2 regions of the Streptomyces sp. NPDC085481 genome follow, and region 2 is predicted to be linked to the other one. Evidence: riboswitches for the same ligand, from Rfam matches in the RefSeq annotation. Region 2 holds a riboswitch; the other holds the start of a gene.
The links. Region 2 has a riboswitch for thiamine pyrophosphate ahead of thiC (phosphomethylpyrimidine synthase ThiC). Riboswitches for the same ligand answer to the same signal wherever they lie in the genome.
Positions count from the first base shown of each region.

Region 1: another riboswitch for thiamine pyrophosphate. It lies ahead of ACIGEZ_RS30250 (thiamine ABC transporter substrate binding subunit); the one in region 2 lies ahead of thiC (phosphomethylpyrimidine synthase ThiC).

Region 1 covers NZ_JBITTJ010000018.1:48,995-52,809, reverse strand. The annotation lists gene ACIGEZ_RS30250 (thiamine ABC transporter substrate binding subunit) at 1-1,079, opposite strand, end outside; TPP riboswitch at 1,162-1,272, opposite strand; gene rlmN (23S rRNA (adenine(2503)-C(2))-methyltransferase RlmN) at 1,302-2,408, opposite strand; gene ACIGEZ_RS30240 (phosphatidate cytidylyltransferase) at 2,488-3,603, opposite strand; gene frr (ribosome recycling factor) at 3,603-3,815, opposite strand, start outside.
Region 2 covers NZ_JBITTJ010000002.1:87,387-91,201, forward strand. The annotation lists gene ACIGEZ_RS06235 (hypothetical protein) at 1-375, shown strand, start outside; gene thiC (phosphomethylpyrimidine synthase ThiC) at 478-2,253, opposite strand; TPP riboswitch at 2,247-2,362, opposite strand; gene ACIGEZ_RS06245 (YibE/F family protein) at 2,435-3,815, shown strand, end outside.

The DNA of each region.
Region 1 (3,815 bases), on a different contig from region 2:
CACTGGTCACGGTGCTCGGCGATCTTCTCCGGCGCCATGGTCTCCGGCTTGTCGACCACCACGCCGTGCTGGGTGAAGAGCTTGGGGAGGGTCGCGTCGTTGGTCACCGGGTTGACGAACATCTGCAGCGGCATGTCGTCCTGGAACTTCTTGGAGATCAGGAAGTCGATCAGCGCCTTGCCGCCCTCGGGGTTCTTCGCCCCGTTCAGCAGGCCGGCGAACTCCGTCTGCCGGAAGCAGGTGCCGGTGGAGACGCCGGTGGGCGCCACCTTCGGCTGCGGCTCGGAGTAGAGCACCTCGACCGGCGGGCTGGAGGCGTACGAGACGACCAGCGGGCGGTCGCCCTTGGCCTTCTTGCCGCCGGCGGAGCCGGAGAACTCCTGGTTGTAGGCGAGCTCCCAGCTGTCGACGGTCTTCACACCGTTGGCCTTGAGCTTCTTCCAGTAGTCCGCCCAGCCGGCGTCGCCGTACTTCGCGGCCGTGCCGAGGAGGAAGCCGAGGCCCGGGGAGGAGCGCTCGGGGTTCTCGACGACGAGGAGGTCCTTGTACGCGGGCTTGGCCAGGTCGTCGAAGGACTGCGGGGGCGCGAGCTTCCTGTCGGCGAAGTACTGCTTGTCGTAGTTGACGCAGATGTCGCCGGAGTCGATCGGGGTGACCCGGTGCTGCTCCTTGTCGAGCTGGAGCGCGGCGGGGATCCGGTCCAGGCCCTTCGCCTCGTACGACGTGAAGATGCCGTTGTCGAGGGCGCGGGACAGGAGCGTGTTGTCGACGCCGAAGAAGACGTCGCCCTGGGGGGAGCCCTTGGTCAGGATCTCCTTGTTGACGGCCTCGCCGGCGTCACCGCTCTTGAGGACCTTGATCGTGAAACCGGTCTCCTTGGTGAACTCCGCGAGCACCTCCTTGGAGGCGTTGAAGGAGTCGTGGCTGACCAGCGTGACGGTCTTGGGCGCGGGAGCACCCGTCTTGCCGGCCGCACCGCGGATGTCCTCGGTGCCGCAGGCGGCGAGGGTGGTGACGCCGAGCGCCGCGACGAGCGCGGTGGCGGCCAGCTTTCCGATGCCGGACTTGGTGGTGCTCACTTGATGTCCTCCTGGGGGTGACCAGGAAGAGACGCGGCCCTGCCCGCGGCCGGGGACACCGGACGCGGGCAGGGCGCAACAGCTCGAGTTACGACCGAACTTCCTACCCAGAATGACCTGGGCGAGGTTCAGAGGGTCTGCGGTCTGACGGTCACCGCACTCTCAGCGCTGTGGCGCTCCCCTGTCGGAATATGCAGATGTGTTCGAGCTCAGGGTACAAGGTCAGCGTTGGGCGGCCGCGAGCTGTCCACAGGCACCGTCGATCTCCTGGCCGCGGGTGTCGCGGACGGTGACGGGCACGCCGTGGGCGGCGATGGCCTCGACGAACGCCTTCTCGTCCTCGGGACGGGACGCGGTCCACTTCGAGCCGGGCGTGGGGTTGAGCGGGATCAGGTTGACGTGCACCCTCTTGCCCTTGAGCAGCCGGCCGAGGAGGTCGCCGCGCCAGGCCTGGTCGTTGATGTCCCGGATCAGCGCGTACTCGATCGAGATCCGGCGCCCGGACTTCTCCGCGTACTCCCAGGCCGCGTCGAGCACCTCGCGGACCTTCCAGCGGGTGTTCACCGGCACGAGGGTGTCGCGCAGCTCGTCGTCGGGGGCGTGCAGCGAGACGGCGAGGCGGCACTTGAAGCCCTCGTCGGCGAACCGCAGCATCGCGGGCACCAGACCGACGGTGGAGACGGTGATGCCGCGCTGGGACAGGCCCAGGCCGTCGGGCTCGGGGTCGGTGAGCCGGCGGATGGCGCCGACGACCCGCTTGTAGTTGGCGAGCGGCTCGCCCATCCCCATGAAGACGATGTTCGACAGCCGTGCCGGACCACCCGGGACCTCGCCGTCGCGCAGCGCGCGCATGCCGTCGACGATCTGGTGCACGATCTCGGCCGTCGACAGGTTGCGGTCGAGACCGGCCTGGCCGGTGGCGCAGAACGGGCAGTTCATACCGCAGCCGGCCTGCGAGGAGATGCACATGGTCACCCGGTCCGGGTAGCGCATGAGCACCGACTCGACCAGCGTGCCGTCATGCAGCCGCCACAGCGTCTTACGGGTGGTGTCGTCGTCGCACGAGACGTGCCGCACCACGGACATCAGATCGGGCAGCAGCTCCCCCGCGAGCTTCTCGCGCGAGCCCGCGGGAATGTCGGTCCACTCCACGGGGTCGTGCGCGTATCGCGCGAAGTAGTGCGTGGACAGCTGCTTGGCGCGAAACGGCTTCTCGCCGATCGCGGCGACCGCCTCCTTGCGCTCGGCGGGCGAGAGGTCGGCGAGGTGCCGCGGGGGCTGCTTGGCTCCGCGCGGGGCGACGAAAGTGAGTTCTCCGGGCTTGGGCATGGTCCTACCAGTGTCGCAGAGATACGACGAAGGGCCCGTCACCCTGTGGATAACGAGCCCTTCATGGCAAAAACACAGGTCAGCCGCTTCCTACGAACAGCACGAGCAGCAGCCACACCACCGGAGCCGTCGGCAGCAGGGAGTCCAGGCGGTCCATGATGCCGCCGTGGCCCGGCAGCAGGGTGCCCATGTCCTTGATGCCCAGGTCGCGCTTGATCATCGACTCGCCCAGGTCGCCCAGGGTCGCGCTCGCCGCGACCGCGAGGCCCAGGATCAGGCCCTGCCACCACGTGCCGTCGTCGATCAGGAACTGCATGCACAGCGCGCCCGCCGCCATCGCGAACGTCACCGCGCCGACGAGGCCCTCGCGGGTCTTGCCGGGGCTGATGCGCGGGGCCAGCTTGTGCTTGCCGAAACGCCACCCGATCGCGTACGCGCCGGTGTCGCTGACCACCGTCAGGACCAGGAAGGTCAGCACCCGCCACGGGCCGTCGTCCGCGGTCAGCAGCATGGCCACGAACGTCGCCAGGAACGGCACGTAGAACGCGGCGAACACGCCCGCCGTGACGTCCTTCAGATAGCCCTCGGGCGGCTCCGTCATCCGCCACACGAGCACGGCGAGCGCGGTCAGGGCCATCGCGACCCAGGCACCCTCCGCTCCCCGCACGTACCCGACGACGACCATCGCCGCGCCGCCGACCGCGAGCGGGACCAGCGGCGCCTTGATGCCCTTGCGCTCCTGGAGGCGGGAGGTCAGCTCCCACAGGCCGACCACGACGGCGACCGTTATCACCCCGACGAACGCCGGCTTCCAGATGAACAGCGACGCGATGATGACGGCGCCGAGCCCGAGGCCGACCCCTATCGCAGCGCCGAGGTCACGACCCGCGCTCTTCTTCTGCCGCGGCTTCTGCCGAGGCGAAGGCGCGGGCTGGGACGGGCTGGACATGGGCTCCTGCGGATGCTCGTGCGGGTGCTCGTGCGGGGTCTCGTCACGGAACAGGGGACCGCTCGGCTGAGCGGCCCCCCGGTCGTGATCGTCCTGGTTGTCGCCGGCGGGAACGTCGGACGCGATGGGCATGGGCCGAGTCTGCGCCGCCTGCCGCCCTTCGTAGGCGGGACCCGCCGGGGCAGGCCCCTGGTCGGGTCCCCCGAAGCCGGAACCGGCCGGGGCCCCCCAGGAAGAGTCGTTCATCAGACCTCGAGCAGCTCGGCTTCCTTGTGCTTGAGCAGCTCGTCCACCTGCGCGACGTACTTCGCGGTGGTGTCGTCGAGCTCCTTCTCCGCGCGGCGGCCCTCGTCCTCACCGACCTCGCCGTCCTTGACGAGCTTGTCGATGGTCTCCTTGGCCTTGCGGCGCACGGAGCGGATCGAGATCTTGGAGTCCTCGGCCTTGCCCTTGGCGAC
Region 2 (3,815 bases):
CTCCTCTTCGGCGCCGTCGCCGCGGCCGGCCTGCTCTGCGCCGCCGCCGGCCTGCTGGTGACGGCGCTGCGCAACAGCGCCACGGAAGTCCCGGCCCCGGACCCGGACGACGAACTCTCCCGCGCCCGGCAAGCCTGGTGCCGCGCCCTCCTGGACCGCGGCATCCTGCCCTTCCTCCGCGACGCCCTGGCCGCCCCGCCGCCGCCGTCCCTCCCGAAACAGCACCAGCCGCCGGCCGGCCGCATACCGAAGGTCGGGTACAGCGGCCCGGACTTCACCAGCCCCAACGAAGGCTCCCCGTCCCCCCGCCCGACCTTCACGAGCCCGGACTTCACCAGCCCGGACTACGCCCCGCCGGAACACGGGCCGGAATAGCCCCGCAGCAGAGCGGCCGGAGCAGCACACAGCAGAAAGGGACCGTCCCGCGACTCCCCCCGTGGCTCGCGGGCCGGTCCCGTACCGGGCAGCTCCCGGCGGCTACTCCGCCATCGGCAGGTAGACCCGGTTGCCGGACGCCGCGAACTCCGCCGACTTCTCGGCCATGCCCGCCTCGATCTCCTCCGCCTTCAGGTCGCCGCCGTGCTCACGGCGGATGTCCTGGGAGATCTTCATGGAGCAGAACTTCGGGCCGCACATCGAGCAGAAGTGCGCCGTCTTCGCGGGCTCCGCCGGCAGCGTCTCGTCGTGGAACTCGCGGGCCGTGTCCGGGTCGAGGGCCAGGTTGAACTGGTCCTCCCAGCGGAACTCGAAGCGCGCGTCGGACAGTGCGTCGTCCCACTCCTGGGCGCCCGGGTGGCCCTTCGCCAGGTCCGCCGCGTGTGCCGCGATCTTGTACGTGATGACGCCGGTCTTCACGTCGTCGCGGTTGGGCAGGCCCAGGTGCTCCTTGGGTGTGACGTAGCAGAGCATCGCCGTGCCCCACCAGGCGATCATCGCCGCGCCGATGCCCGAGGTGATGTGGTCGTACGCGGGCGCGACGTCCGTGGTCAGCGGGCCGAGCGTGTAGAACGGCGCCTCCTCGCAGATCTCCTGCTGGAGGTCGATGTTCTCCTTGATCTTGTGCATCGGGACATGGCCCGGGCCCTCGATCATCGTCTGCACGTTGTGGCGCTTGGCGATGGTGTTGAGCTCGCCGAGGGTCTTCAGCTCGGCGAACTGCGCCGCGTCGTTGGCGTCCGCGATCGAGCCGGGCCGCAGGCCGTCGCCGAGCGAGTACGTGACGTCGTACGCCGCCAGGATCTCGCAGAGCTCCTCGAAGTTCGTGTAGAGGAAGTTCTCCTGGTGGTGCGCCAGGCACCAGGCGGCCATGATCGAGCCGCCGCGCGAGACGATGCCGGTCTTGCGGCGGGCGGTCAGCGGCACGTACGGGAGCAGCACGCCGGCGTGCACCGTCATGTAGTCGACGCCCTGCTCGGCCTGCTCGATGACCGTGTCCTTGTAGATCTCCCAGGTCAGCTCCTCGGCCTTGCCGTCGACCTTCTCCAGGGCCTGGTAGAGCGGCACGGTGCCGATCGGCACGGGGGAGTTGCGCAGCACCCACTCGCGGGTGGTGTGGATGTTGCGGCCGGTGGACAGGTCCATGACCGTGTCGGCGCCCCACTTGGTCGCCCAGGTCATCTTCTCCACCTCCTCCTCGATGGAGGAGGTGACCGCGGAGTTGCCGATGTTGGCGTTGACCTTCACCAGGAAGCGCTTGCCGATGATCATCGGCTCGATCTCCGGGTGGTTGACGTTCGCCGGCAGCACCGCGCGACCCGCCGCGATCTCCTCCCGTACAACCTCGGGGGAGACGTTCTCGCGGATCGCGACGTACTCCATCTCCGGGGTGATCTCTCCCCGGCGGGCGTACGCGAGCTGCGTCACCGCCTGCCCGTCGCGGCCCCGGCGGGGCAGCCGCGGACGGCCGGGGAAGACCGCGTCGAGGTTCTTCAGACCGCCGCCGCGCGGCGAGGTGTGCTTGATGCCGTCGTCCTCGGGGCGGACCGGGCGGCCCGGGTACTCCTCGGTGTCGCCGCGGCCGATGATCCAGTTCTCGCGCAGCGGCGGCAGACCGCGCCGTACGTCGGTGTCGATGGTGGGGTCGGTGTACGGACCGGACGTGTCGTACAGCGTCACGTCCTTGCCGTTGGTGAGGTGCACCTGACGGACGGGCACCCGGAGGTCGGGGCGTGAGCCCTCGACGTATCCCTTGTGCCAGCCCGGCGTGCGCTCGCCCTGGCTGGAGGCAGGCGTGTGTGCATCCTGAATGGTCATGAGACCGATCTCCCTACGCCGGCATTACCCGGTAACAGGTTCGGCGGTCGGCGCAGCGAATCGTCAGCGCCCTCTCAGCCCGGTGCTCCGAGCTCCCGCGTGTGCAAAGGTGTCACCACGCTAGCGCCATCCCTGGCGTGCTGAACAGTGGGTCTCTCTACGTTCTTGCGATGATCGGTCGGTGACTTCCACCGAGCAGACCCCCGAACCACACGGCCACGACGGGCAGGACGGGCACGTCGGCGACGGACACGGCGGCCACGGACAGTCCGGCAACGGGCCCGGCGGCCACGGAGACGGCGGCCACGGACACGGGGGCCACGGCCACTCGCACAGCCACGGTCCGGCCGCGCCCGTCTCGCGTCATCTGCGCAAGGTCATCGCCGCGGTCCTGATCCCCTTCGCCACCGCCGTGGTGGTCGGGCTCGCGGTGCTGTGGCCGGGTGGCGCCCCCGCGCACGAGCGCACCGGGGTCGGCTTCGACCGGCAGACCGAGCAGGGCAAGGTCAGCTCCGTCGAACACGTCGACTGCAAGGACGTGAACGCCGCTCAGGTCCCGCCGACCGGCGACACCTCGACCCCCGAGGGGCGCGAGGCGGTCAACGCCCAGCAGGGCCGGTGCGCGAAGGCGACCGTCGTCGTCACCACCGGTCCGAACAAGGGCCGTACCTTCACCGAGATCGTGCAGCCCGACGCTCCACGGCAGCTCCACGAGGGACAGGGGGTGGTCGTCGCGTACGCGCCCGACGCGCCGCGCGACCTGCAGTACTCGGTCACGGACGTGAACCGGAAGCTGCCGATCGCCCTGCTCGCCGGCATCTTCGCGCTCGCGGTCGTGCTCGTCGGCAGGATGCGCGGGGTGATGGCGCTGATCGCGCTCGCCGCGAGCTTCGTCGTGCTGACCTTCTTCATCCTCCCGGCGATCCTGCAGGGGTCCAATCCGCTGCTGGTCGCCGTCGTCGGATCGAGCACGATCATGCTGATCGCGCTCTACCTGTGCCACGGGCTGTCGGCCCGTACCTCGGTCGCGGTGCTCGGCACGCTGGTGTCGCTGCTGCTGATCGGCTTGCTCGGCTCGCTCTTCGTCGGCTGGGCCTCACTCAGCGGCAACACGGACGACAACACCGGTCTCATCCACGGGCTCTTCCCGCAGATCGACATGTCCGGTCTGCTGCTCGCCAGCATCATCATCGGCTCGCTCGGCGTGCTCGACGACGTGACGGTCACCCAGACCTCCGCCGTCTGGGAGCTGCACCAGGCCGATCCGCGCATGGGGCCGCGGGCGCTCTACCGGGCCGGAATCCGGATCGGCCGCGACCACATCGCGTCGGTGGTGAACACCCTGGTCCTCGCGTACGCCGGTGCCGCGCTGCCGCTCCTGCTGCTGTTCTCGATCGCCCAGAGCAGCGTGGGGACGGTGGCCAACAGCGAACTGGTGGCGGTGGAGATCGTCCGCACGCTGGTCGGGTCGATCGGCCTGGTCGCCTCGGTCCCGGTCACCACCGGACTCGCGGCGCTGGTGGTCTCCGCCGACCGCCCGGGGACCACCGAGCCGGGGTCGG